Regions from separate parts of the Paenibacillus campi genome, predicted to be linked through region 3. Evidence: predicted binding sites of a transcription regulator. Region 3 holds the regulator's gene; each other region holds the start of a gene.

Region 1 (7,039 bases), on a different contig from region 3:
TCCGATATTCAAACCGTACAATTTTATGTTCAGCCCAACTACAACTATAACGACAAGGACGGGCAAAAAGTTACAGGTTATACTGCATATCATACACTTCAAGTAAAATATCGCGATCTGGATAAAATCGGACAGTTGCTTGATGATGCAGCCGCTGCCGGTGCTAACAATGTAGGCTCGGTCAACTTTGATGTCGAAAACCCGCAAACGTATGAAGATCAGGTGATCGCCAAAGCGATGGCAAATGCAGCAGCCAAAGCAGGCTCGATTGCTAAAGCAGCTAATCGCACACTAGGCGAGCTATTATCGGTGAGTGAATCAGGCTCGGTTATGCCGCCAATCGTCATGCAGCGTTCCGAAGCCGCTACGAGCGATATGAGTGCAGGTGGTACATCGGTTCAACCAGGCATGATTGAACTGAATGCGACATTAACGGTTCAATATGCGATGAAGTAAGCGCACAAAGTTGGAAATGTCATTTTTGTAAAATACGATACAAAGCTGCACAGTCATAACAGTCATCCCCAGTCGGATGCTGCTACAGGCTGTGCAGTTTTGTTTCAATGGCTTCATATTACAGGTAAATACGTACAATGATAAGCATCGTTTCAGTATACTGCTTGTTTGCTAAACCGAAGCAATTCGAAAAATGGAAACGGTGCGTTTTATGCAATCCGCTCGGCAACAGCATATTTATTTACATTTTTATTACTTTTAGCAAGAGCTGAATGACTATGTTGTCACTCTGTTTTAAGCAGTTTGTAAATCAAGAGGCTACAAAGCCGTATATACTAAGCAATGTTGAGTTTAAATCAAACAAACAGAACAGGAGAGATCGATCATGAACACGCAGCATAAACTGAAAAGTACAAACCATCTCCAAAAAATAGCCGCGCTGGTGCTAGCAACGACGCTTGCCGCTGCAGGCACAATCGCTATTTTGCCAGGGGGCGCTCCTTCCGCCTATGCAGCGGCAACAACAAGCCAAAAAGTGAACAAATCCGTTGTATATGTACAAGTAGAAGGTAAAGCCGTATCGACGCAGGGCATGCTTAGCAAAGCCGGCAAAACGCTGGTGCCGCTGAAAGACGCCGCCAAGGCGCTGGGTGCTACGGTTACTTATGATGCCAAAACACATAATGTTATCGTCACAAAAGGCAAGCAAACGTCCGCTTATATGATCTATAGTGATGCCGATACTGACAATCTGTTTGTTACCTTTAATGGCGGCGCACTTGGCGCAAGCTATGACGGTCAAGTGGTCAAAGGGGTATCGTATGTAGAAGCAAAGGCACTGTCTGAGCCATTCGGTTATCGTACTGTCTGGAACAAAGCGACCAACACCGTCAACTTCACCACCGTAGGTGTAAACGCATTGACCGTAACGCCAACAAAGCTTGCCGATCCGATCAACAATAAATACACTACCGTCGATGTGATCTATCCGGTTGTGAGCGGTCTGACGAATGAGGCGGCGCAAACGGCGATCAACAAAGCGCTGAAAGCGCATTTTGATCAATATCTTGCCGTGACGAAAAAGCAGGTTGAAGAAGCAGGCGCTCCGTATTCCAAAGATATGAGCTATGAAATCGATGGCGGTTATCAAGTGACCTACAACCAGAACGGTGTGATTAGCTTCCTGCTGACCGATTATCAGTTCCTCGGCGGTGCGCATGGCGATAACTTGATGACAGGCATGACGTTCTCAATCAAAGATGGCAAAGCGATCAAACTGGACGATCTGCTGAAATCCAATCCTTCCTACCGCCAAGATATCAAAAAAATGCTGCAAAGCGACATTAAAAAACAAAGCGATACGATGGGCTATTCGCTGGAACAATTCAATGATCTGACCAAAAACTCCAGCACGTATCTGGATAACTACTATCTGACCGATAGCGGTTTTGATGTATTTTTCCAAAAATACGATATCGCCCCAGGCGTATCCGGCAATCCGGAATTCCATTTCACATTTAGCCAATTGCTGAAAAAAGGCACGAATCCGCTGAAAGCATATCAATAAAAGCTGTTGTTTTATCCAAACCGGGTAATCTGTGTAGACGACAAGTCGCGCGAATTGCCCGGTTTTTCTATTCCACTTCATGTAACCTAATAAAGCTAAATTATTGATGTAGGAGGAGCTGTATGTTGCCATCATAGGAGCTGCCAACCTAATCGAATCAGAGCATCAGAGCGCATAGATCGTCTAGTTTGTTGTGCTTATCCGCCTATCGGCATACCAAAAAGCTGCAACGGCTCATGCCATTGCAGCTTTTGTTTGTTCTATCCATTCGAACAGGAATCGTAATCAGATGCCCTGTGGAGGTGTTTTTTCGATCACTTTATCGATCAGACCATAATCGGCAGCTTCGGCAGCGGTCATGAAATAGTCACGATCGGTATCGCGCTCGATGCGATCGAGCGGCTGGCCTGTGCGATCAGCCAAAATTTTGTTCAGCTTGTCGCGCATTTTCAAAATACGACGCGCTCTAATCTCGATATCGGTCGCTTGACCTTGTGCACCACCGAGCGGTTGGTGAATCATCACTTCACTGTTAGGCAATGCAAAACGTTTACCTTTTGCACCGGCATTGAGCAGGAATGCACCCATACTTGCCGCCATGCCAACACAGATCGTGGACACATCGGCTTTAATAAATTGCATTGTATCGTAAATCGCCATACCTGCGGTAATGGAACCGCCAGGGCTGTTAATGTAAAGGTGAATGTCTTTTTCCGGGTCTTCGGCTTCCAGGAACAGCATTTGTGCAATAATCGCGTTCGCTACTACATCATTCACTTCCGAACCGAGAAAGATAATGCGGTCTTTCAGCAGACGGGAATAAATATCATAGGCACGTTCGCCTCGACTGCTCTGTTCAACGACCATTGGGATATAACTCACTAGAAACCCTCCTTAAGTTACGATCATCATAAATGTCATTATATAGTGGAATTTCAGGTCAAACAATGACCATAATCATTTGTTCTTACCACATTATAGGTTAGTTCAAACTAAAAGTCAAAGAAAGTCAAACTATCCATCCTAAAAATGCCTAATTTACTGGAAATTAGGTTAATAAACAGAGAGTTTGTATAGTTACACTATGATCGGCACATATAAAAATAACCAGCATCTGCTGGTTAACATCGATCAAGCACGGATCATTTCCGCAACATAAAACATGTATGTAGTTAACAATTGTCTGCTATAACTGATAATGGAACGTTATGTGATACATGATCATACTGATCCCAAACTGTTGGAATCAAACCGAAACAGTTTGCACAACCGCTCAGTCAGCAAAAGTACACAATTGTAAAAATTAAAATGGCGCGCCCGCCAAGAATCGAACTTGGATCTCAGGCTTCGGAGGCCTACGTCATATCCATTGGACCACGGGCGCAAATAAGCAACAGCAAGAATGATTATAGATGAAACAACTTTAAAAAGCAAGGTATGCCCTTACAAAAATTATTACGCCAACCTTCCATAAATAGTTGTCGTCCATACTTGCTTCTACATCGAAAATTGGTTAATATAGATGTGGGACTTAAAAAGTTATGCCGGGACATTTTGAGTCCATATAACTAAGCCTGGTTAAAATGAATCACAATTACACTGAGCGAGATAAGTTGCAGGAGTGGAAAGCATGCGAAAATTATTGGAAATACAAAAGCAGCTTCTGCCCGATCTCACCGACGTACTAAAAAAAAGATACGCGATTTTGCATCAGGTTATGATGACAGGGTTAGTTGGGCGCAGATCACTCGCAGCTTCTCTGAACATGACAGAGCGCGTACTGCGCGCCGAAACCGATCTGCTCAAGGCGCAGGGACTACTGGAAATTGAGAGCACTGGGATGCGGGTGAGCGATGCAGGCAGACAACTGCTTGATGAGCTGGAACCGCTAATGGAGGAGCTACTTGGTTTGTCCGTTTTAGAGGATCGTATTCGTGAAGCTTACGGACTACAGCAAGTCATGATCGTGCCTGGAGATAGCGACACTTCGGTTAGTACGAAGCAGAATCTGGGACGAGCAGGCGCACGAGCGCTGCTCAGTGTGATGCGCGATGATGATATTGTGGCTGTAACCGGCGGGTTTACGTTGGCGGAGGTGGCTGAACAATTGAGCCCAACCTTACCAGCTCCGCTCAGGAATGCCTGGTTCGTTCCGGCAAGAGGCGGACTTGGCGAAAATATGGAATACCAGGCGAATTCCATCGTATCGACAATGGCGAAGCGGGTAGGCGCACAGTACCGGCTACTGCATGTACCCGACTTGCTGCGTAAAGACGCATACGAGCTGTTGTACGAGGATGAGAATATACGCGAGATCGTCGAATTCATTCGCCGTGCTAGAATTATCATTCATGGCATCGGTGATGCGATGGAGATGGTTCGGCGGCGGCGCCTTGATCCGCAGCTCGTCGAAGAAATTCGCGGTGCAGGAGCGGTGGCGGAATCGTTTGGGCATTACTTTAATGCGGAAGGTCAGACGGTGCATCATATGCTGACGCTTGGCTTGCAGCTTGAAGATATCGCCAATGCGGAAATTGTAATCGGCATCGCCGGCGGTCGCAGCAAAGCAAGCTCGATTCACGCTGTACTTAAATTCGGCCAGGAGGATATACTGGTCATCGATGAGGCTGCTGCACGGGAGATCGTAAAGGAACTGTAAGCTACGGCTACAACCCCTTTTCCGGCAGCCGCCCGCCAACACATGTTCATTTCTAGTGTTAGTGAACTTCTAACGGTGTTAGTGAACTTCTAACAGTGTTAACGAACTTCTAACAGTCTTAGCGAACTTTAAACACAAGATGAACAAGGATGTTTGCACTCGCAAACGATCGTACTTCTATTATCACTGTCTCGACTGGCTCAAGCAGCCATGTCTTGATTGCATAAATTTCAACAAACTTATTTCTGGGAGGAATTTACTCATGGTTAAAGTTGGTATTAACGGTTTTGGACGTATTGGACGCCTTGCTTTCCGTCGTATTCAAGACGTAGCAGGTATTGAAGTTGTAGCAATCAACGATTTGACAGATGCTAAAATGCTGGCACATCTTTTGAAATATGATACAACACAAGGTAAATTCAACGGTGACGTTGAAGTACACGACGGTTTCTTCAAAGTAAACGGCAAAGAAGTTAAAGTTCTGGCTAACCGTAACCCTGAAGAACTGCCTTGGGGCGAACTTGGCGTAGACATCGTTCTGGAATGTACTGGTTTCTTCACAACTAAAGAAAGTGCTGAGCTTCACCTGAAAGCCGGCGCAAAACGCGTTGTTATCTCCGCTCCAGCAACTGGCGACATGAAAACAATCGTTTACAACGTAAACCATGAAATTCTGGATGGTACAGAAACTGTAATCTCCGGCGCATCTTGCACAACAAACTGCCTGGCACCTATGGCAAAAACACTGCAAGACAAATTCGGTATCGTTGAAGGTCTGATGACTACAATTCACGCTTACACTGGCGACCAAAACACACTGGATGCTCCTCACTCCAAAGGTGACTTCCGTCGTGCGCGCGCAGCAGCTGAAAACATCATCCCTAACTCCACTGGTGCTGCAAAAGCAATCGGTCTAGTTATCCCTGAACTGCAAGGTAAACTGGATGGTTCTGCACAACGTGTACCAGTAGCAACAGGTTCCCTGACTGAGCTGGTTGTTGTACTGGAGAAAAACGTAACGGTTGACGAAGTAAACGCAGCAATGAAAGAAGCTTCCGACCCAGAAACTTACGGCTACACAGAAGACGAAATCGTATCTTCCGACATCAAAGGCATCACTTTCGGTTCCCTGTTCGATGCGACACAAACTCGCGTTCTGACTGTTGGCGACAAGCAACTCGTTAAAACTGTAGCTTGGTATGACAATGAAATGTCCTACACTGCACAACTCGTTCGTACGCTGGAATACTTCGCAAACAAAGGCTGATCCAGCTCTCTAGCTGAAATAAATATCAATTCCATAAAGCGGAAACAGAGCTCATTTGTTTCCGCTTTTTTCTAAGTTGGATGCTGATCGGGAGCATCCAGCCGTCTGCTCGGCTTATCATTGTCTGGCAGATGTTAGGTTGGATGGAATATCGGCATAATGCCGGCGGCAAAGAGGGTGCAGGCTTAGCAGCAGCGCAGAAGCTTGATGCTTCGGATGCGGCTGTACATATCGGCAATCTCTCCGTCTGGCGTATGCTCCAAACTATGGGCATGGAGGAACGACTAATGAATAAAAAAAGTGTACGTGATGTAGAAGTAGCTGGCAAAGTGGTATTTGTACGTGTGGATTTCAACGTACCGATGGAAGACGGTAAAATTACCGATGACAAGCGTATTCGTGAAACGCTGCCAACGATCAATTTCCTGATCGAAAAAGGTGCAAAAGTGCTGCTGGCAAGTCACCTCGGTCGTCCAAAAGGCGAAGTTGTTGAATCGATGAGACTGACCGCTCCAGCCGAGCGTCTGTCCGAACTGCTAGGCAAACCGGTAGCTAAAGCTGACGAATCGACTGGCGATGCGGTAAAAGCACAAATCGCAGAATTGAAAGATGGCGATGTACTCGTATTGGAAAACGTTCGTTTCCATGCAGGTGAGGAGAAAAACGATCCAGAACTGGCAAAAGCATTCGCTGAGCTGGCTGATCTGTTCGTTAACGATGCATTTGGCGCGGCTCACCGTGCGCATGCATCTACAGAAGGTATTGCACATCACCTGCCAGCTGTAGCGGGTCTGTTGATGGAGAAAGAACTGGATGTACTCGGTAAAGCGCTCAACAATCCGGAGCGTCCGTTCACAGCGATCGTTGGCGGTTCCAAAGTAAAAGACAAAATCGATGTGATCGACAACTTGTTGAACATTGCCGACAACGTAATTATCGGTGGCGGTCTGTCTTACACATTCATGAAAGCTCAAGGTCATGAAGTCGGTCAATCGCTGCTGGACGAAAGCAAGCTGGACGTCGCACTGGGCTTTATCGAAAAAGCAAAACAACTGGGCAAAAACTTCTACCTGCCAGTAGATATCGTAAT
Region 2 (7,039 bases), on a different contig from region 3:
GGAAGTGCAAGTGCATACGAATCATCTACATTACAAAACGAGCGCCACAACCGATGCGCTAACTGCACCGCTCGTCAAACATGGCACCAAAGAATCGCCAGGCGAATATTTAGCACGTATCAGTACCGATCTGTCCACCTGTATCGATCAGTTAAAAACGCTAAATGCGCATCCGATCGATTCGTTTGCGTATCCGTACGGTTTGTACACACCTGAAGTGCAGCAAATTGCCAAAGATGAAGGTATTAAATATGCGTTTACGACGACGCTCGGTTTAGCATCCCGTAATGACAATCCGCTCGCCATCCCACGCATTAATGGCGGCTCGCCGCTCGTTAGCCCACAGCGTTTGTACGCTTCCATCTATTGGGAGAACAAACAGCCAGGGCATAATTTGTACTTGCCGGACGAAGTACAACATAACGGACGTGAAGATATTAATTCAGTGGAAATACACCATTAATCATTGGCATAACCGTATACACGATACGGCTGACAGCCAAATGACAGCTTAACGAAACACAACCAAAAGCATGACAACACACGATCAAAAAGCACCGCTCCATCGCTCCTGCTTGTGCATGATAGCATATTGCCAACTGGCATATCCGCTATTCACACGCCGGGAGGGGGCGGTGCTTTTCCTATTTCAAATTGTTTATTTACAGCAATTATCCAGTATTCACCCTGCTCACCGCTCAATCAAATTGCCATGCTGTAATAGCAGTAAGCTGCCTTCCTGCTCGTCAGCGCCGGCATTAACTAGCTTTGACGACCTGGATCATATCGTCTTGTACTTCAACCTGAATGCTTTGCACCTGCTCATCATCGAGCACCAGATCGGTAATGCCGTCTTCCACATATTGCTGGATTACGCGGCGTAACGGACGGGCGCCAAAGTCAGGATTGTAGCCAAGCTGGGACAGCTTTTGCTTCGCTTCATCCGACACATGCAGCACAATGCCCTGTTCACTCAATGTGGACTCAATGTCATCCAGCATATGATCAACGATCTGGACGAGATCATCTTGTTTCAGTGAAGCAAACGGAATGATCGCATCAAATCGATTCAGAAATTCCGGGCGGAAATAAGCGCCCAGCGAATCGAGCAATGAACGGGTTTGATCGGCTTTTGGTGCCGAGAAACCGACCGTCATCTTTTTATCTACGATACCTGCATTCGATGTCATAATGATTACGGTATCTTTGAAACTTACCGTACGCCCTTGGCTGTCGGTCAAACGTCCGTCATCCAGCACTTGCAAAAACATATTTTGCACATCAGGATGCGCTTTTTCAATCTCATCAAGCAAAATAATGCTGTACGGATTGCGGCGTACACGCTCGGTCAATTGACCGGCTTCGTCATGACCGACATAACCTGGAGGCGAACCGATCAGCTTGGACACGGCATGTTTCTCCATATATTCACTCATATCGAGTCGAATCATCGCATCTTTTTGACCGAACAGTTCTTCGGCAAGTGATTTGGACAGTTCGGTTTTACCGACCCCAGTTGGGCCGACAAACAGGAATGAGGCGATCGGTTTGTGTTGCTGTTTTAACCCGGCACGGCTGCGACGAATCGCTTTGGCGACTTTTTCGACCGCTTCCTGCTGACCGATCACTTTGCCTTCCAGACGAGCTGCCAGATTTTTCATTTTGTTTTGTTCATCTTGTTGCAGCTTGCCGACTGGAATGCCGGTTTTGCGTTCTACGATTTGCTGAATATGTTGCACAAGCACTTCAGACGGTGCGCTGGCACTAATCCCTTTGCTTAAGCTTTCCAGCAAAATAGCTTCCTCATCACGCAGCTCGGCAGCACGTTCATATTGCTCGGCAGCGGTCGCCTGTTCTTTGGCTGCACGCACTTGCTCTAAGCGACTACGCAGCTGGCTGTCATCATTCGCTGAAGCCGCCAAATTCAGCTTGGCACCTGCTTCATCGAGCAGATCGATCGCTTTGTCTGGCAAAAAGCGGTCTTGAATATAACGATGGGACAGTTGTACACAAGCAGCGATCGCCTCGTCCGCATAACGTACACCGTGGTATTGCTCATATTTAGGACGCAGCCCGTTCAAAATCGCCACCGTTTCTTCTACGGTTGGCTCATCGACCATGACCGGCTGGAAACGACGCTCTAGTGCAGCATCTTTTTCAATTTGACGATATTCTTTCAATGTTGTGGCACCGATCACCTGCAAATCGCCACGGGCGAGTACAGGTTTCAGCATATTGCCCGCATCCATCGAACCTTCGGCAGAACCGGCACCAACGAGCAGATGAATCTCATCGATGAACAACAGCACATTGTTACGTTGTTCCAGTTCGGCGATCAGTTGTTTGACTTTTTCCTCAAATTGTCCGCGAATACCGGTGCCAGCTACGAGTGAAGCGACATCGAGCGAATACACTTCTTTGTGCAGCAACTTGGATGGCACTTTGCCTTCGATAATGCGCAATGCTAACCCTTCGGCAATAGCTGTTTTACCAACACCTGGTTCACCGATCAATACCGGATTGTTTTTGTTACGGCGATTAATAATTTCAATCGTACGTTCGATTTCTTCATCGCGCCCGATCACCGTATCGATTCGACCTTCGCGCGCCGCATCATTCAGATTGCGACCAAGCTGATCAAGTATACCGCCTCCGCCGCGACGGGTTTGTGTGCGCGTGCCAGCCGCGGGCTGACTTGCAGCACCGTTAGCATGTGCTGACGGCGATTGCATAAAACCTTTAAAAAACTCATCCAACGGTGACTTGCCTTGACCGGACGAACCAAAGCCTGTATTAAAAGGAACACCGCTATTCAGTTTGGCATAACAATCTTGACAGAGAAACATTTTTTCCGATTTATGATTAACTGTAAATTGAACTCCAACAGTTGCTTCGTTTTGATGACAATGTTGACAACGCATGAATCATTACCCCTTTCATTAATAAAATTCCGTATCTGCTACGGAAAAGATTCAGCACTACATTCGAATTGGAACGAACAGCATACCACTGATCATGTAAACCCAAATCAGCGGGCACAGCATACAACAAGCTGCGACTTGGAATACAATCGCTTAAAATGCGATAAACTTACATAACTATAAACTTAAACTACTATAGTCAGAAAAGGTCAATTTGATATTTGATCAACTCTTTCTGACTTTGACTTTCTTTGACTATTATACCGCATCTACGTATAATGTCAATAGATTACAGATAGTTTCCGAAAATATTTTTGTATACAACTTATTAATGCCGACGTGTAACCGCCGTCAGTCCATCCGCTCCATTCCATTAACTAAGCAAGCACTCGTTTTCAAAGCATATCCTCTAGAACTCGTCTGTCACTTCTTGCCAACCGTCAAGCTCCACATCTGGCAAACGTTGCTCTCCCCAATACTCTAAAAACAAGCGCAATACTCGCTCATTATGCTCCGTCATTAGCCGATAATGCCGGAATGGGTGCAAATCTTGCTTTTGCTGCACACGAATCTCCACTATGATCTGTGGTCTACGTGCAGTTGCTTCCTCAAGCGTTGTCGCTTGCAAATACAGACTGCCTTCAAGCGGAACGGACGGCTCCAACACGATAAAATCATACAGTTCCAGCTCGCTAATCAGCTCCTGAAATAATGAAGCATTCAGACTTTCATTGGCATATGTTCCATTGCCGCACGTAAGCTCGTATTGCACATATTTATAAGACATTAGAATCCTCCTTTTGATGTAAGCAGCAGCACACTCCATGCTCATTATGTGTCCCACTTACACTCAGTATGATCATATTCCATCCATTTTACTAGCCATTTATCGATAAAAACCCCCCTGTCCAGCATAATTTCCCGAGGCTGGAAGGGGGATCAATTCCATCGTTTATTCGGTTTGTTGGCAACCATCAGCACATATACATCGCATAGTATCGAGCTTAGCCGATGAAATGAATCATTTATTAGGCTTTAGGCAAACGATCCGTATCATTCGCAATAACAACATTCAAATTATTTGGATACGACTTGCAGCTTCACGCTTGTATTACTGTAGACCGGCTTCACACTATAACCTTTAGGCAGACCGGTTACTTGGACGGAGGCGAATTGACCGTGTTTAGCTGTTGGTGCGCTAATTATAATTTTGCTGCCGTTAGCAGGAATATAACTATTCGTAAAATTCAGCTGTAGCTTGCCACCGTACATAGCGGTACCGTCAATTTTAAGCAAATCCGCTTTGCTGCCGATGTTCAGCTCTAGTGTAGCTTTAGGCGATTGTTTGTAATTACCACCGATAACGAGCCAGCCGTTGATTTGCTCGGACAGTACGCCGCCTGCATTGGACACATTACCACGTCCAAATGCATAACCGTTTTTGGCTTCCAGCGTACCTGCATCCACAATCGTTGCGCCAGTATAGCTATTTTTGCCTGCCAGTTGCAGTGTACCGCTCCCCTGTTTGGTCAGACCGCCTTTACCGGAAATACGGTTGCGCCACGTATCTTGACGATTAAAACCGCCTTTGGCAGCATCCATCGTAACGATTACATCATTCGGAAAAGCACCAAATCCATCTGCTGCCGCAAACAGATTCAATCTGCCCCAACCTTCCGGATCATCCAACACCGGATAACCGGATGCCAAACCGGTTGTTGCCAGTACCGAGCGACGCTGTGCATCACTCAAATATGGCAGACGTGTTTCCAGCAATACTTCGGCACCTTTAGGCACTGCTACTGGCTTGTCTGTCGCAGACACTTGCGGGAAACCGTAGGTTAAACGCTCATTGTATGCTTGTTTATTAGAGACATAATTGGCAAAACGGTCGGTTCCTGTGCCCTGTTGATCAGCAAGTACCTGCTGTGCCTGCGTATATGCCGCCTGCTTCAACTGCTTATTGTCCGGATCATTCAAAATAGCCGCAGATAGCGCAGTCGCCATCATCCGCCCACCGATTACATCAAACGGGGAATGCATACCCGCTACGATGCGATCATTGCCCAACTCGGAGGCACGGGTCAGCAGCTCTTGATAACGCTCTGGATACGCATATGCCATCGCAATCGCGGACAAATACGCTGCATTCGTATGCCCGCTTGGAAAACCGCCGTCTGTGCTCGGATCGGACTTAATTTGCGGCACCAGTGTTGGAATGACCGAAGCTTCCGTACTCCAACGGAATGGACGTTTATAGCCAAAATACATTTTGGACGGATTGCTGGACGAATAATCGCCGCGCAGTTTTTTGACCAGGCTAACGACATTGCCCAGCTTGGAATTTGGATCGCCGGCATCGTTGCCTTCATCTTCATGTTTTTGGGTCGTCGCATCAGCAGGAACTTCGGTAATCGTTGTCGTCGCCCCCGCCTCTTTACGGTAAAGATCGGTTAGTTTGCCCATACCGTCCATAATGCTGTAGCTCTGATTGCGACGATCATCCAGATAGGCGCGCTGCTCTTGCTCGGCTGTCCGCTTGTGAGCGATTTGGATCACTTTCTCGATATTTTCATTCAGCAGCTTCGGGTTTAGCATCGTACCGGAATCCCATGTTTTACCTGGTGTCCACAGCTTGTTAAAGCCTGACAATGTACCGATAATTGGATTAGATTCAGGGGTGAGATGATCTTTCGTATTGTTTTTATATGTATCGATCACATAGCCCCACTCTGGCTTCACCGGTGTGATCGATGCTGGAACCGCTGCTGCACTTGCGTAGCTGCCCCCGATCGTACCGGTAAATACGGATAATGTAATCGATAGTCCGATTATGCTTGATTTGGATAACTTCATATAAAATATGTCCTCCCTGATCTCAATTAATTACACCTTGAACAGCATACAGCCCATCTATTAACGCCATACACGTAAAATATTGCTGCAATGTTAACTACATTTATTAAAAACACCTATATTTCAAGGCTGTTTCAATCTCTTATTTATCAATAGTTTAAGACATAATCAAAGTTAAAATTCAACTTGGTTTTGGCGCGATGTAGCAAAAACTTCCTCTATCCGGTGCACATTTTACTACATAGCGTATGCAGAAACATGTAGTATGTAGCAATATATCGCATCTAAAAATATAATTCGTCGGTTCATTTTATGTCATAGGCAATAAAGCTTATTCATAACAGCCTTATCGTTAAACAGGCTCCGGTGTACTTAGCCTCGTTATACTGGAAACAAACTGCTTTATACACCAAAACCGGCTCACTACCTGATCCGTTTTTACAGACAGCAGGCAATTCACCGGTTTTGAATTTATATTTTAAATGTATACGATGAAGTGGAACGTTAATGTTATCGCCCTGCTGCTCGTATCGCCTTTTACTGCCATGCTAACTACGATCCTATACGTTCCTGGATGGCTCACCTATGATCGATGATAGTGCCAAAACAGGTTGCTCATCTACGATCGAGCATAGGATCAATCATAGAATCAGAACAGATCGCTTACTTGCGCTCCTATTATGGATGCAGCTGTTCCACCTGCGACGGTTCCAACTGCTCACCATTGCTGGCGATCACCTGTTTATACCAGTAAAAGCTATCTTTACGCGAGCGATTCAGCGTGCCTTGTCCATCATTGTGTTTATCAACATAAATGAAACCATACCGCTTTTTCATCTCGCCTGTACCCGCACTAACCAGATCGATACAGCCCCACGGTGTATAACCGATCAGCTCCACACCATCACCGATCGCTTCTTTCATCGCTTCAATATGCTGTTTCAAATAGTCGATTCGGTATGGATCATGAATCGCTCCATCCGGCTCTACCGTATCGACAGCACCAAGCCCATTTTCCACAACCATCATCGGAATGCCATAACGATTATAAATGTTATTGAGCGACCAGCGCAGCCCTTGTGGATCGATCTGCCATTCCCAATCGCTTGCTTGCAAATACGGATTTTTCAATCCCATCGATAGATTGCCACCGATTTCCTGTTGATTCGAATTGGCGCTCACACAAGTAGACGAATAATAGCTACATGTGTAATAGTCGACACGACCTTCACGCAACATTTGCTCGTCGCCTTCTTCCATCA
Region 3 (7,039 bases):
CTTCGCTGCGGAAACTTTGCGAAGCGGCAGCCAGCTTGATGGCGCCAGCGCTGAGATCGACGATTTCATTTTGATAATACGAGACGAGCGCGACTTCCGATGTGCCGGTTAGCCAGTGATCTTCGTTTTCGATTTTAAACGTTTGCTCAATGCCGAGCGGGAAAAAGCCGGTATTTTGCAGCGCTGCGCCTCTAACTAGCATCGGCACTTCCAGCGGTGTATAACCTTTGCCAAGCAGCAGATCAAAGGCAAGTTGCTGTACAGCACGATGCAGCAGCACACCGTTGCCTGTTAAATAATACTGGCGGCTACCGCTCACCTTCACGCCTCTCGCGGTATCAAATAAACCGTGTAGCTCACCAAGTTCAACATGATCTTTAAGCGGAAAAGGAAACTCCGGCACGGTTCCATATTGCTTCAGCACCACATTGTCTGCATCACACTGTCCATCCGGTGTATCCGGCGCGACGATATTGGGCACAAGATTCATTAATGTATCGTATTGTTGCTGAATCCGTTCAGCTTGCGGTTCCAATTGCTGCAATTGCGCATTGATGTGTTTGGCGAGTAAGCGCATTTGCTCGGCATCGGCTGGAGCATGCGCATAAGCGTGCTGGTGCGCTGTTGGGAGTGTACCGCTCGCCTTGGCACTCTGTTCACGATCATCGTTGGCATACACGATTGGCGTCTGTGGACGTTCAGCAGGATGATTGTGGCTGCTCGTCTTGGCAGCTGTTTGCTGTTGTTTCATCTGTGCGCCGATCTGGCGGGTAAGCTGATTGCGCTGTTGGCGTAGCTGCTCCATTTGCTGCATCAGTTGATTGCGCGCCTGATACGTGTGCAGTAGCTCGTCAATCGACAGCTGGATATGTTTTTTGGTGGCAATGTCCTGTAGCAAAGTGGCATGTTGCTGGATGTACTGAATGTCTAACATCGGTATTCGCTCCTTTGGCAGAGGGCAGCATCTGCGCTGCCGCTTATTTGGCAAAACACAAAGAACGCTCCTCATCAACTTGGGACGAGGAGCGTTCTGCTCGCGGTGCCACCCAATTTAATCAGAGACAACAGCCTCCGATCCACTCAGGTTCCGCGATAACGGGCGAATACCGTTTAACTTAGGGACATTACTGCAACCGATCATGATGCTATATCGCAGTAACGCCTTGACGAGAACGCCTCCGGGTTGGATTCCCTTCACAGGCGATTTGCCGAATATGGATTTTGTCACAGTGTACAGGATGTGGAGGAAGGAGTCAACAGGATGAATGTTAAGCGGATATAAATGATACTTTCCATCATAAGCTTGCGTACTGCTTCTCAAAGCCAAACACTTTGCTGAAGAAAAGCAAATCAAAGATCACACTGTAAAACACCAAAACACCGTTCTCCTCTTGGCAAACCGGAATTTTATGGTATAATATTATAAAGTCAAAGAAAGTCAAAGTCAGCGAGCAATGGCTTTCATTACTGTTAGCCACAGGAACGATATTTTGCTAGGCAAACTCCTGTTCATTGCATCTTGTGTTGGGGAATGATAAACACTGGAAATGGATGTTGTGATATTTGGAAATAGTAACCTAAATGTCACAATAACTGTGTTATGCATTCGTTTCTGACCATGAATGATATGGTTAATTGTTATTTATGTGGACTTTGATATTATCATTGACGAATTCATGTTTTAACTATACATGGAGGAGGATACGATGCGTAATATCTCCGACATTATCGAACAATATTTAAAACGCATGCTTCAGGAAGGTGAAGGCGCACTGGAAATTCAGCGTAATGATTTGGCTGACCAATTTTCCTGTGTACCATCACAGATCAATTATGTAATCAGCACTCGCTTTACGCTGGAAAAAGGCTATCTGGTGGAAAGTAAGCGTGGTGGCGGCGGTTATATTCGCATTCGGCGGATTGAGCTACCTGCGCAATCGACGATTCATACCCATATCCACGAAAGTATCGGTCAAAGTATGAGCCAGAGCGCTGCCGAAGGGCTGATTTATCAGCTGTCGGAAGCAAGGCTTATTTCCAAGCGTGAAGCTGAACTGATGCGTGCGGTTGTATGTAGAGATGTCATTTCAATCAATCTTCCCTATAGAGATGAAGTGCGTGCAAGAATGATGAAAGCGATGTTAATCGCCTTGCTCGGTTCTTGATCACTCGGGAGAAGGGGGTTACTTGAATGATTTGTCAGGAATGCCAGCAGCGACCGGCTACCCTGCATTTCACCAAAATCGTAAATGGCGAAAAGACTGAGTTTCACATTTGCGAGCATTGTGCGCGTGAAAAGGGAGAGCTGATCCCAGGCACTTCCGGCGGCTTTTCTATCCATAATCTGTTATCCGGATTGATGGATTTTGATGCAGGTAACAAAGCGAAGGCGACCGGTATGCCGACACAGCAGCTGCAATGTCCGGAATGCGGAATGACCTATGCACAGTTCCGTAAGCTGGGACGGTTTGGTTGTAGCTCGTGTTACGAAACGTTTGACCGTCAGCTTGATCCGATGCTTAAGCGTGTGCATGGCAGTACCGCGCATGCGGGAAAACTGCCTGCTCGTGCAGGTAAACAGATCAAAGCAAGGCAGCAGGTGAACGAGCTGCGCCAGCAAATGCAGCAACGTATCGCTGAAGAAGAATTTGAACAGGCAGCGCAGCTGCGGGATCAGATTCGCGAGCTGGACAAGCAAATTTCACAGGAGTTATAAGGAGGAATGACGTATGTCGAATCTCCGTTTTACCGAAAAGCCTTTGAGTGAATGGATGCAAAAAGGCGGAGATTATGCGGACGTTGTAATCAGCAGCAGGGTGCGAATTGCCCGCAATCTGGTGCATCAGCCATTCCCGATTATCGCTTCCACCGAGCAAGCCCAGCAAGTGCGTGAACGACTGACCGCTGCGCTGCATGATGAAGGTGTGCAAGCGCAGGGACCGTTTGAACCGCTTATGTTGGATGAGCTGGATGATGTGGACAAGGAAGTGTTAATGGAGAAGCATCTGATCAGTCCGAATTTGATCCATGACTCACGCGCTGGAGCGGTATTGCTGGCGGAGAATGAATCGGTGAGCATTATGATCAACGAGGAAGATCATTTGCGCATCCAGTGTTTGTATCCGGGCTTCCAATTGGAAGAAGCATGGCAGCGTGCTACCGCGATCGATGATGCATTTGAACGTGTCGTTGACTATGCGTTTGATGATCGGCGTGGATATTTGACCAGTTGCCCGACTAATTTGGGCACCGGGCTGCGCGCATCGGTCATGCTGCATTTGCCTGCATTGGCGATTATGAATCAGATCGGCCGCATTTTAGCAGCGGTATCGCAGGTCGGTTTGGCAGTGCGTGGGTTGTATGGTGAAGGTAGCGAAGCACTCGGGAATATTTTTCAAATTTCCAATCAGATTACACTCGGTCTGTCTGAACAGGAAATTATCGATAATTTGCGCAGTGTAGTCATGCAGATTATCGAATACGAACAACATGCACGCAGTCGGCTGCTGGGCGAATCGCGCCTGCGTATTACCGACCGGATTATGCGCTCGTATGGCATTTTGACGTATGCAACGATGATGGATGCGAAGGAAGCGTTTCAGCGCATATCCGATGTGCGGCTCGGTGTGGACCTCGGTTTGATCGACCGTGCTTCGGCAGGTCAGATGAACGAATTGCTGATTATGACACAACCGGGTTTCCTTCAGAAAACGTTCGGTGTTAAAATGGGATCAGGAGAACGCGATATGTACAGGGCGCAGATGATCCGCGATACACTAAGTGATGTACACGCAGAAGACTAAACCGTGGAGGTGCTTGAATATGATGTTTGGCAGATTTACGGAGCGGGCGCAAAAAGTCCTGGCCCTGGCACAGGAAGAAGCGGTTCGTCTCGGTCATAATAACATCGGTACAGAGCATATTTTGCTCGGATTGATTCGTGAGGGCGAAGGCATCGCCGCTAAAGCGTTAATCGGTCTCGGTCTTGGACTTGAAAAAATTCAGGACGAGGTTGAATCGTTAATCGGTCGTGGCCAAGAGCAACCTACGAATATTGCTTACACTCCGCGCGCCAAAAAAGTCATCGAGCTGTCGATGGACGAAGCGCGTAAGCTTGGTCATACGTATGTGGGTACAGAGCATATCCTGCTCGGTCTGATCCGTGAAGGTGAAGGCGTCGCTGCCCGAGTACTGAACAATTTGGGCATCAGCCTGAACAAAGCGCGTCAACAAGTATTGCAGCTTCTGGGCAGCAATGAAGCCGTATCGAGTCATCACGGCACACCTGCCAATGTGAGCACGCCGACATTGGATAGTCTCGCCCGCGACCTGACGGCAATTGCCAAAGACAGCAATTTGGACCCGGTAATCGGACGCAGCAAAGAAATCGAGCGCGTCATCCAAGTGCTGAGCCGTCGTACGAAAAATAACCCGGTATTGATCGGTGAGCCAGGCGTTGGTAAAACAGCCATCGCTGAAGGTCTCGCACAGAAGATCATCAACAATGAAATTCCGGAAACGCTGCGTGACAAACGCGTCATGACGCTGGATATGGGTTCCGTTGTTGCCGGTACGAAATATCGCGGTGAGTTTGAAGACCGCCTCAAAAAAATTATGGACGAAATTCGCCAGGCTGGCAATATCGTACTGTTCATTGACGAGCTGCACACATTGATCGGCGCAGGTGGGGCGGAAGGTGCGATCGACGCCTCCAACATCCTTAAACCTGCACTGGCACGTGGCGAGCTGCAATGTATCGGTGCAACTACACTGGATGAATATCGCAAATATATCGAAAAAGACGCCGCGCTGGAACGTCGTTTCCAACCGATTACGGTCGATCAACCTTCACCGGAAGAAGCGATTCAAATTTTGATGGGACTGCGCGATCGTTACGAAGCCCATCATCGCGTAAAAATTACCGATGAAGCGATCGAGCAGGCAGTGAAGCTGTCGGATCGTTACATTACCGATCGTTTCCTGCCGGATAAAGCGATTGATCTGATTGACGAAGCGGGTTCCAAAGTAAGACTGAACTCGTACACGATCCCACCTAACCTGAAGCAATTGGAAAGCCGTCTTGAAGATATCCGTAAGGAAAAAGACGCGGCTGTACAAAGCCAGGAGTTTGAAAAAGCGGCAGCACTGCGCGATACCGAGCAGAAAATTCGTGAAGAACTGGATACGACTCGCAATCAGTGGAAAGAGAAACAAGGTCGTACCGATTCCGAAGTGACGCCTGAAGATATCGCGGATATCGTAGCGAACTGGACCGGTATTCCGGTAACGAAGCTGAAGGAAGAAGAAACCGATCGTTTGCTCAATATGGAAAGCTTGCTGCATGAGCGTGTCATCGGTCAGGATGAAGCTGTTGTCGCTGTCAGCCGTGCGATCCGCCGTGCGCGTGCCGGACTGAAAGACCCGAAACGTCCGATGGGTTCGTTCATTTTCCTCGGTCCAACCGGTGTCGGTAAAACCGAGTTGGCACGTGCGCTTGCCGAATCGATGTTTGGCGATGAAAATGCGATTATCCGCATCGATATGTCCGAGTATATGGAGAAACATTCCACTTCCCGTCTCGTCGGTGCCCCTCCGGGATATGTAGGCTACGAAGAAGGCGGACAGTTGACCGAAAAAGTACGCCGTAAACCATATTCTGTTGTATTGCTGGATGAGATTGAAAAAGCGCACCCGGAAGTGTTCAACATTTTGCTACAAGTGCTGGAAGATGGTCGTCTGACCGATTCCAAAGGTCGTGTCGTTGACTTCCGTAATACGCTGATCATTCTAACCTCTAACGTAGGTGCCGAAGCGATCCGTCGCAATACGACGCTTGGTTTTACAGCGACGATCGATTCCGGCGCAGAATACAACAATATGAAGGGTAAAGTAACGGATGAGCTGAAACGCCATTTCCGTCCGGAGTTCCTGAACCGGATCGACGATGTGATCGTGTTCCACTCGCTGGAGCAAAAGCATATTGCTGAAATCGTTACCTTGATGTCCGAAGAACTGCGCAAGCGTCTGCGTGAATACGCGGTCGACTTTACGCTTAGCGACAGTGCCAAAGCGTTTCTGGCAAAAGAAGGCTTTGATCCTGCTTATGGTGCGCGTCCGCTGCGTCGTGCGATCCAGAAGCATATCGAAGACCGTTTGTCCGAAGAATTGCTGACCGGCAATGTCAAAAAAGGCGATCATTTGATCATCGATGAAAAAGAAGGCACGCTGACCGTCGAGAAGGTGGAGCCATCAGCGCAGCCCGATACGGATGAAGTGTCTGCCAATCAGACGAAATCCTGATTAACCCGAGCGAAAGCATCGTAAAATAAAGGTTGGTTCCAAAGGCAAATCTGCCCGCGGAACCAACCTTTTTAGTGTTATAATACAATAGACTGCAAAATACTGTCTGTGATTTGCTGAACGCTTCTATATTCAGCGCTAAAATAAATGAAATGTTAACATCAAGTTAACGTACAAATAGAAAGGGACGTTCATGGCTAAAGTAAAAACGAAATTTTTCTGTACTGATTGCGGATACGAATCGCCAAAATGGTATGGCAAATGTCCAGGTTGTCAGGCATGGAACACGATGGTGGAGGAAAAGGAAACGACTGCCGTTAAAACGCAAGGCATGAACTCCAGTCTGTTCCAGACACAAACGTCACAACGAGCACAAGCGATTACCGAAGTAGAAGCAGGACAAGAGCCGCGCATTCAAACCGGGATTGAGGAGCTAAACCGTGTGCTTGGTGGCGGCGTAGTACCAGGCTCGCTCGTACTCGTAGGCGGCGATCCGGGAATCGGAAAGTCGACATTGTTATTGCAAACGTCGCATGCGCTTACGCAGGCGGGTTTACGTGTGTTATATATTTCGGGCGAGGAATCCGTACGGCAAACGAAGCTTCGTGCCGAGCGCCTCGGTGCGCTGTCCAATGAGCTGTTTGTACTGTGCGAAAGCAATATGGATTTGATCGAAGAAGCGATCGATAGCATCAATCCAGGCTTTCTCGTCATCGACTCGATCCAAACGGTTTATCAG

Evidence for each region. The regulator CtsR, encoded in region 3, represses protease genes until heat stress. The targets are predictions, from matches to a motif close to ATGGTCAATAAAGGTCAAACA.
Region 1: clpP (ATP-dependent Clp endopeptidase proteolytic subunit ClpP) is a predicted target of CtsR. The motif match lies at 3,019-3,039, and genes of this name have one in related genera.
Region 2: U1I11_RS02330 (ATP-dependent Clp protease ATP-binding subunit) is a predicted target of CtsR. The motif match lies at 3,117-3,137, and genes of this name have one in related genera.

The regions. Positions count from the first base shown of each region.
Region 1 covers NZ_JAXSQZ010000007.1:32,571-39,609, forward strand. Annotated here, with positions in the region: gene U1I11_RS16345 (SIMPL domain-containing protein) at 1-456, shown strand, start outside; gene U1I11_RS16350 (PdaC/SigV domain-containing protein) at 842-2,023, shown strand; gene clpP (ATP-dependent Clp endopeptidase proteolytic subunit ClpP) at 2,309-2,905, opposite strand; tRNA gene U1I11_RS16360 (tRNA-Arg) at 3,333-3,407, opposite strand; gene U1I11_RS16365 (sugar-binding transcriptional regulator) at 3,654-4,682, shown strand; gene gap (type I glyceraldehyde-3-phosphate dehydrogenase) at 4,945-5,949, shown strand; gene U1I11_RS16375 (phosphoglycerate kinase) at 6,237-7,039, shown strand, end outside.
Region 2 covers NZ_JAXSQZ010000001.1:596,941-603,979, reverse strand. Annotated here, with positions in the region: gene U1I11_RS02335 (polysaccharide deacetylase family protein) at 1-463, shown strand, start outside; gene U1I11_RS02330 (ATP-dependent Clp protease ATP-binding subunit) at 759-2,921, opposite strand; gene U1I11_RS02325 (hypothetical protein) at 3,331-3,708, opposite strand; gene U1I11_RS02320 (acid phosphatase) at 3,999-5,777, opposite strand; gene U1I11_RS02315 (glycoside hydrolase family 1 protein) at 6,456-7,039, opposite strand, start outside.
Region 3 covers NZ_JAXSQZ010000013.1:9,101-16,139, forward strand. Annotated here, with positions in the region: gene serS (serine--tRNA ligase) at 1-934, opposite strand, end outside; gene U1I11_RS20335 (CtsR family transcriptional regulator) at 1,707-2,165, shown strand; gene U1I11_RS20340 (protein-arginine kinase activator protein McsA) at 2,192-2,716, shown strand; gene U1I11_RS20345 (protein arginine kinase) at 2,730-3,803, shown strand; gene clpC (ATP-dependent protease ATP-binding subunit ClpC) at 3,823-6,300, shown strand; gene radA (DNA repair protein RadA) at 6,494-7,039, shown strand, end outside.